One region of the Streptomyces sp. CNX435 genome, then DNA from elsewhere that is predicted to be linked to it. Evidence: riboswitches for the same ligand, from Rfam matches in the RefSeq annotation. Region 1 holds a riboswitch; each other region holds the start of a gene.
The links. A riboswitch is a leader RNA that binds a small molecule or an ion and turns the genes downstream of it on or off. The one in region 1 is predicted to bind cyclic di-AMP.
Positions count from the first base shown of each region.

Region 2: linked by a shared signal. The riboswitch ahead of T328_RS20490 (LysM peptidoglycan-binding domain-containing protein) and the one ahead of T328_RS17945 (M23 family metallopeptidase) in region 1 are both predicted to bind cyclic di-AMP.
Region 3: linked by a shared signal. The riboswitch ahead of T328_RS00820 (M23 family metallopeptidase) and the one ahead of T328_RS17945 (M23 family metallopeptidase) in region 1 are both predicted to bind cyclic di-AMP.

Region 1 is NZ_JCANTA010000010.1:6,260-8,513, reverse strand. Features, by position in the region: gene T328_RS17950 (cytochrome P450 family protein) at 1-796, shown strand, start outside; cyclic di-AMP (ydaO/yuaA leader) riboswitch at 1,141-1,283, shown strand; gene T328_RS17945 (M23 family metallopeptidase) at 1,295-2,254, shown strand, end outside.
Region 2 is NZ_JCANTA010000012.1:53,867-56,120, forward strand. Features, by position in the region: gene T328_RS20490 (LysM peptidoglycan-binding domain-containing protein) at 262-909, opposite strand; cyclic di-AMP (ydaO/yuaA leader) riboswitch at 986-1,150, opposite strand; gene T328_RS20495 (transglycosylase family protein) at 1,359-2,254, opposite strand, start outside.
Region 3 is NZ_JCANTA010000001.1:205,357-207,610, forward strand. Features, by position in the region: gene T328_RS00815 (hypothetical protein) at 1-148, shown strand, start outside; gene T328_RS00820 (M23 family metallopeptidase) at 236-1,018, opposite strand; cyclic di-AMP (ydaO/yuaA leader) riboswitch at 1,027-1,191, opposite strand; gene T328_RS00825 (protein kinase domain-containing protein) at 1,563-2,254, shown strand, end outside.

The sequences.
Region 1 (2,254 bases):
CAAGGAGGTCTTCGCGCAGCCGCTGCCGATGCGGGTGGTGTGCGCGCTGATGGGCGTCGCCGAGTCGGAGATACCGCGGCAGATGCGGCTGTGGAAGGCGTTCTTCTCCATGCTCACCCCGCAGGACGAGCGGCTGGCGGTGATGGCGGAGCTGGACCGCGTGTTCACGGACATGGTGCGACAGAAGACCGCCGACCCCGGCGACGACCTCACGAGCGCGCTGATCCTCGCCGACGAGGGCGGCGAGCCGCTGACCGAGGAAGAGGTCGTCGGCAACCTGAAGTCGATGATCGCGGCCGGGCACGAGACCACGATCACGCTCCTGCTCACCACCGTGCGCGCGCTGCTGGCGCACCCCGGGCAGCTCGGCATGGTCCGGGCGGGCAAGGTGGCGTGGGAGACGGCGATCGAGGAGGCGCTGCGCTACGACCCGCCGGTGACCCACCTGCTGATGCGGTTCGCGACGGAGGACATCGAGATCGCCGGCACGGTGATCGAGAAGGGCGAGGGCGTCGTCATCTCGTACCGCGCGATCGGGCGGGACGCCCGGCAGCACGGGCCGGACGCGGACGTCTTCGACGTGGCGCGGCCGACGCCGATCCGGCACATGACGTTCGGGCACGGGCCGCACATCTGCCCGGGCGCGGCGCTGTCGCGGCTGGAGGCGGCGGTGGCGCTGCCGGCGCTCTTCGCGCGCTTCCCGGGGCTGCGGGCGGCGGTGCCGGTGGAGGAGATCCGGAACCTGCCGGTGCTGACGCAGAACGACCTGGAGTCCTTCCCGGTACGGCTCGCCTGACGCCGGTGGGCGCCGTGTGCGCGCGACGGGGGGTGCGGGGGCGCGCAGATCGCCCTCTCCCGTTCCCGTTCCCGCACACTCTCCGTAATGGAATAGCGCCCCTCCGCATAACAACTGATGCACGATCAGCTAACGACCGGACCTCACCCCGCGTAGCCGGTGCGTCAACTTGTCCGTTTCCACAGGTACATGCCCGTATCGTCCGCAGCAAAGCACAACTGAATAACGGGAACGACTTGGAATCGAACGCCGTCGTCCGCTAGCGTTCGGTGACGCAGCGCGGTCGTCACTGCCGCCGCAAGAGGCGGCTCCGTGCGCCGTCGCCGAATCCCGCACGCGTCACAACTGCAGCAACGGCAACACCTAGGGAACCGGGGAACCACCACCTTGGGGTGAATCGGGCCAACCTCCGCCAGGAGGCGGCCTGTAGGAGACCTTCCTGCTCCGAACCCGTCAGCTAACCCGGTAGGCGAGAAGGAAGGAAAGGAGTACGCCTTCGTGGCGTCCTACAGGTCTGGGCCTGGCTACGGCCATGGCTATGACGATTACGGCTACGACGGCTATGCGTCCGGTGGCAACGCCCCCGAGGGGTACGCGCCCACCGGCTACGCCGCCGAAGAGCCGGTCGGCTATGCCGAAGAGCCGGTCGACGAAGTCTTCCCCGAGGACGACCTTCCCTCCCGCGGCCGTCGGCGTCTCGCCAAGCAGCGCGGCGGCAGCATGGCGCGCAGCGGCGCCGTACTCGGCGTCGGCGTCTTCGCCGCCGTCGGTGCGGGCAGCATGGCCACGGCGCAGGAGAAGCCGCCGGTCGCGATATCCATGCCCGACCAGGTCGACGCCGTCACGAGCGGGATAAGCGCTCAACTCCCGGACGCCGAGAGCCTGCCGGGCGTGGGCGAGCTGGTGCCCACCGAGGAAGAGCCCGCCGCCGACGACACGGTCGTCACCACGGCACCCCTCACCCAGGTCAGCTACGCCGCCGACACCGGCTCGGACACCGCCACCCCGACCGCCGACTCCGGCGAGGCCCTGCGGGCGCGCATCCTGGAGCAGGCCGACCAGCAGCAGGCGGAGGCCGACGCCACGGCCCGCGCCGCCGCCGAGGCCGAGGCCGCCGAGCAGGCGGCCGAAGAGGCCGCCGAGGCGAAGGCGGCGGAAGAGGAGCGCCAGCGCCGCCTGGAGGAGGAGCGCCGCCGCAAGGCCGAGGAGGAGGCCCGCCGCAAGGCGGAGGCCGAGCGCCTCGCCAAGCTCGCCGCCAGCTACGTCGCCCCGCTCAGCGGTTACACGCTCACCTCGACGTTCGGCGAGTCCGGCGACATGTGGGCCGCGGGCCACACCGGGCAGGACTTCGCCGCCTCCACCGGCACCCCGGTCAAGGCCGTGCACGGCGGCACGATCACCGAGGCCGGCTGGGCCGGCTCGTACGGCTACCGCATCGTCCTCACGCTCGACGACGGC
Region 2 (2,254 bases), on a different contig from region 1:
TAGCCGCCCCGGGTGACGGCCCCGGCGCGTACCCGGCGCGTACCCGGCCGCATTCCGCGGTACGAGACGGTATGGGCGGGCGCCGTACGGCGTGGTCGTCGTACGGTGCGGGCGCCGTACGGCCTGGTCGTCCCGGCCCGCGCACCGGACGGGCCGGGACGGCCGCGCCGCACCGCGCGGGCGCGTCCACGGCTGGCTGGCGGGCGGGCGGGCCACGGTTCGTAGTCCGGTCCGGTCCGGCCCGGCCCGCCCGGCGCGGGACTAACTCACCTTCAGCTTCTGGCCCGGGCGGATCAGGTCCGGGTCCGCGCCCACGACCGACTTGTTCTCCTCGTAGAGCTGCTGCCAGCTGTCCGCGCCGTGCCGCCGGGCGATGTCGTCGAGGGTGTCGCCCTCGCGGACCTCGTAGTAGAAGCCCCGGAAGACCGTGCGGGACTCCGGCTGCGTCTGCTCGCCGGCGCCGCGGGCCTCGGTGCCCTGCGGGGCCTCCTGCGGAGCCTCCTGCGGGGCCTGCGGCTGCTGCGGTTGCTGCTCCGGCGCCTCCTGGGGCGCCGGCGGGGCGATCCGTCCGGTCGCCGGACCGCCGGCGGCCAGGCCGGCGCGCGGACCGCAGTTGGGCCACGCCCCCGGACCCTGCATGGTCAGCAGCCGCTCGGCCACGGCGATCTGCTGCTCTTTCGTCGCCAGGTCGGCGCGCGGGGCGTAACCGCTGCCGCCGGCGGCCTCCCAGCTCGACTGGGAGAACTGGACGCCGCCGAAATAGCCGTTTCCGGTATTCGTCGCCCAATTTCCTCCGGACTCGCAGGCGGCCACCCGTTCCCAGGTATCGATCGGGGCCGCGACCGTGTCGTGCGCGCCCACTACCGGCAGCCCGATGGCGGTTCCGGTGGCGCTCACGAGAACGGCCATGCGGGAGTGTGCGCCAAGGCGGGCCTCGGCGGCGGGGCGGCGGTGCTTACCCGTTCCGGCAGGAATAAGCATGATGCTCTTTTCTCACCGACGCCTGCGAGGTGAGCTGTCGGGTGCGGGCTGTGAGTGCCCGGCCGTACGTCGAGCGTGCGGCTTGACCCCAAGCCGTCCGGTCCGCCTTCTCGTTGGACCGGTCCGGCACCTACCGTGGGTCCCCCGCTCCTGTCAGCGGTGCTTCAAGCACAGATGGCCCGGGTGAACGCCGACAGGATTCGGCGTGAGGCGATCACCGGGGCTCGCGTTGGCGAGCGATGTGACGGTAAGCACATAGGCGTGTGCGATTCAAAGACCTCGGAAAGCGCCGCGCCCGGTTTTCCGCCCGTCAGCTAGCCCGGTCAGCCGATTACGTCAAATATGACTAATCCGCGTGGACTTCTCCTGTTACCGGGTCAGTTGCCGCTCAATTCGAGTTCCTGACCAGGCTGGATGTTGTCGGGGTCCGTGCCGAGGGAGTTCTTGTTTCCGTCGTACAACTCGGACCATCCGCCATCAAGCGAATGCTCCGTGGCGATTTCGGTGAGGGTGTCACCCGGTCGGACGGTATAACTGCTGTCGCCGGACTCGCCGGCCTCGCTGTCGTCCTCGGGCTCCTCCACGTCGCCGGGGATCTCGGCGATCCACTCCCGGCCCGGGCCGGGCAGCTCCGTCGCGTCGGGCGACTGGGAGGTGCCCGGGGTCTCGACGGCCTCGCGCGGGGGCTCGGGGGCGCCGGTCGACGGCAGGGCGTCGGACGGGGTGGGGGTGGGGGTCGCGGAGGAGTCCGGGGCGCGGTGCCGGCCGGTGCCCTCGGAGGCGTCTGCGCCCTCGGCGCCCTCGGCGTCCTCGCTGGGCTCCTCGGACGGGTCCTGAGAGCCGCGGTGCTTGCCGCCGCCGTCCTCGCGGTCGCCCTCGCCGTCCGTACGCCCGGCCTCGTCCTCGTTCTCGTCTGCGTCTGCGTTCTCGTCTTCGTCCTGCGAGCCGCCCGCGTCGTCGGTGGCCCCGGGGTCGGGGGCGAGCGTGGGCGGCGTCGTGGGCGGCAGCGGCAGCTCGGCGCCGGGGTTGACCTCCGGCTGCGTGTCGTCGCCGGCCAGCCCGGCGTCGTCGGCGCACTCGGGCCATGCCTTGTCGGCGCCCATGCCGGCGAGGATGCGCTCGGCGACCGTGATCTGCTGCGCCCGGCTGGCGAAGTCGGGCTGCGAGGCGAACTCCTCGCCGCCGTACTCCTGCCACATCTGCATGGTCAACTGCAGGCCGCCGTAGTACCCGTTGCCCTCGTCGGCGCTCCACAGCCCGCCGCTCTCGCACT
Region 3 (2,254 bases), on a different contig from region 1:
GCCGCCGACGTTCACAGTCCTGCCGAGCGGCATCGTCTACGTCTCCAGCCAGTCCCCTGCGAAAGCGGCCCCCGACCACTACGAGGCGCACGCCATCCTGATGGACACCACCGGTGCCCCGGCGCAGCCGGAGCCGGGCGACCTCTGACGGCGGGCCGCGGCGGCACAGCCGTGACGGGTGGGCCCCGGCCGGGGTTCGGCCGGGGCCCACCCGGTGGGGGGTGCGGCGCGTCGCTCAGGCGCTGCCCGAGACGTTCACGCCGTGGTTCTCCAGCCAGGTGATCGGGTCCTCGGCGGATCCGTACTCCGGTGTCGTGCGGACCTCGAAGTGCAGGTGCGGGCCGGTGACGTTGCCGGTGGCGCCGGACTCGGCGATCGCCTCGCCCATGCCGACGGAGTCGCCCACGGAGACGTCGATCTGCGACAGATGGGCGTAGTGGGTGTAGTCCTCGGCGCCGTGCTTGACGACGATCTCGTACCCGAAGGAGTCGTTCCAGCCGGCGTCGACGACGACTCCCTTGGCCGCGGCCTGGACCGTCGTGCCCACGGGCACGGACCAGTCCTGGCCGGTGTGGCCGCTCTCCCAGTGCGCGCCGGACGCCGCGTAACCCGCCGTGGGCGTGCTGCCGTCGACGGGCATGACGGCGGTCGGCTCGTCCGCGGCGGTGTCGGTGCCGTACGAGGCGCTGTCGGCGTCCGCGTCGGTGCCGGAGCCGGCCGCGGGGCCGTCGAGGGACAGCTCCATGCCGGGGGAGATAAAGTCCGGGTCGTCGCCGATGACGGATCTGTTGTTCTCGTACAGCGCCTTCCAGCCGCCGTCGACGTCCTGCTCCGCGGCGATGACGGAGAGGGTGTCGCCGGAGGCGACGGTGTAGGTGGAGTCTTCTTCGGCGAAGGCGGTGGACGCGCCGATGACCGGCAGCGCGAGGGTGGCGCCCGCCGCCGAAGCGCGAGTGGCGAGCTTGCGGACGCCGCTGGGGCGGCGCAGCGCTCGGTGGCGGCCGTGTGAGGACGACATCTGACGGGCCTCTTTCTCCGGACGCCTGCGAGGTCAGCTGTCGGGTTCGGGCTGGAGTTGCCCGGCCGCCGGCTTCGGCGGACCTCACCCCAAGCCGTCGCAAGGGACGGCGGTGGTCCGGCGGTTGCCGGACCCGTGGGTCCCCCGCTCCTGCCCGGCGGTGAGAGCTGAACGGCAGGTCCCGCGGCGCCGGGGGCAGGATTCGGCGGTCCGGCACCAGCAGGTGTTCGCCTCTCGAACGGGCAGTCACGCTAGGGCGCTCATGTGTGCGATGACAAGGTCGTCACGCGTTCCCGCGCAATAATTGACTTCGCGTCGCGGGGAGTTCACGCGGCGCAGCCGCCAGACCCGGGCAAGCCCCGATTTGCCCGCCGCACTCCGACAAAGAGCGCCGCGAGCCCGGATGCGTCGACATGCCCGAAGCGGGCGGCAGTGGCGTCGCCGGATGGCTATGCGCTTTCCGTGCGCTGAACATCCGGAGCGCGCGCCACGGACCTAAGCTGGGGGCCACGGGACGGAATTGGGGGCGCGCACGGTGCTGGACGTGGAGCTGCACCGGGATTTCCGGTACGTGCACGAGCCGTTGCCCGCGGGCGACAGCGCGTTACCCACGCTCGGGCACGAAGAACTGGTCGGCGGGCTCGCCGAGCGCCTGCGCTATTCGCACGGTGGCGCCTTCCTCGTCACCGGGTTCCGCGGGGTCGGCAAGTCCACGCTGGTGGACCGGGCGCTGACCGAGGCCGCCGGGCAGTGGCGCCCGGACGAGGAGTTGCTCGCGGTCCACCTGACGGTGGCGCGCACCATGACGGCGGACGAGTTGCTGTTCGCCGTCGTGCGGCGGATCGTCGAGACCCTGGACGACCGGGAGTTGCTGCAGCGCCTGCCGCCCGAGGTGCGGGACAAGCTTCTCCTCGCGTACATGCGCACCTCGTTGTCGTACACGCAGACCCACTCCGAGAGCACCGAACGCGGCGCGACCCTCGGCGCGGGCGCCATGCGTGGCGCACTGGCCGCCCTGGCCCCCTCGGTCAGCCTGAGCGGCCGGCGCATCCAGGCCCAGGCCACCGAGGCGGCCTTCCTCGCCTACTCCGAGACCGACGTCGAGTACGACCTGCTGCGCATCATCCGGCTGCTCTCCGGCAGGGAGGGGAGGGCGGCCCGGCCGCGCCGCCGGCTGCTTCGCCGCCGCGGACGGTCCGGGCCGCTCCGCATCCATCCCGTCGTGGTGCTCGACGA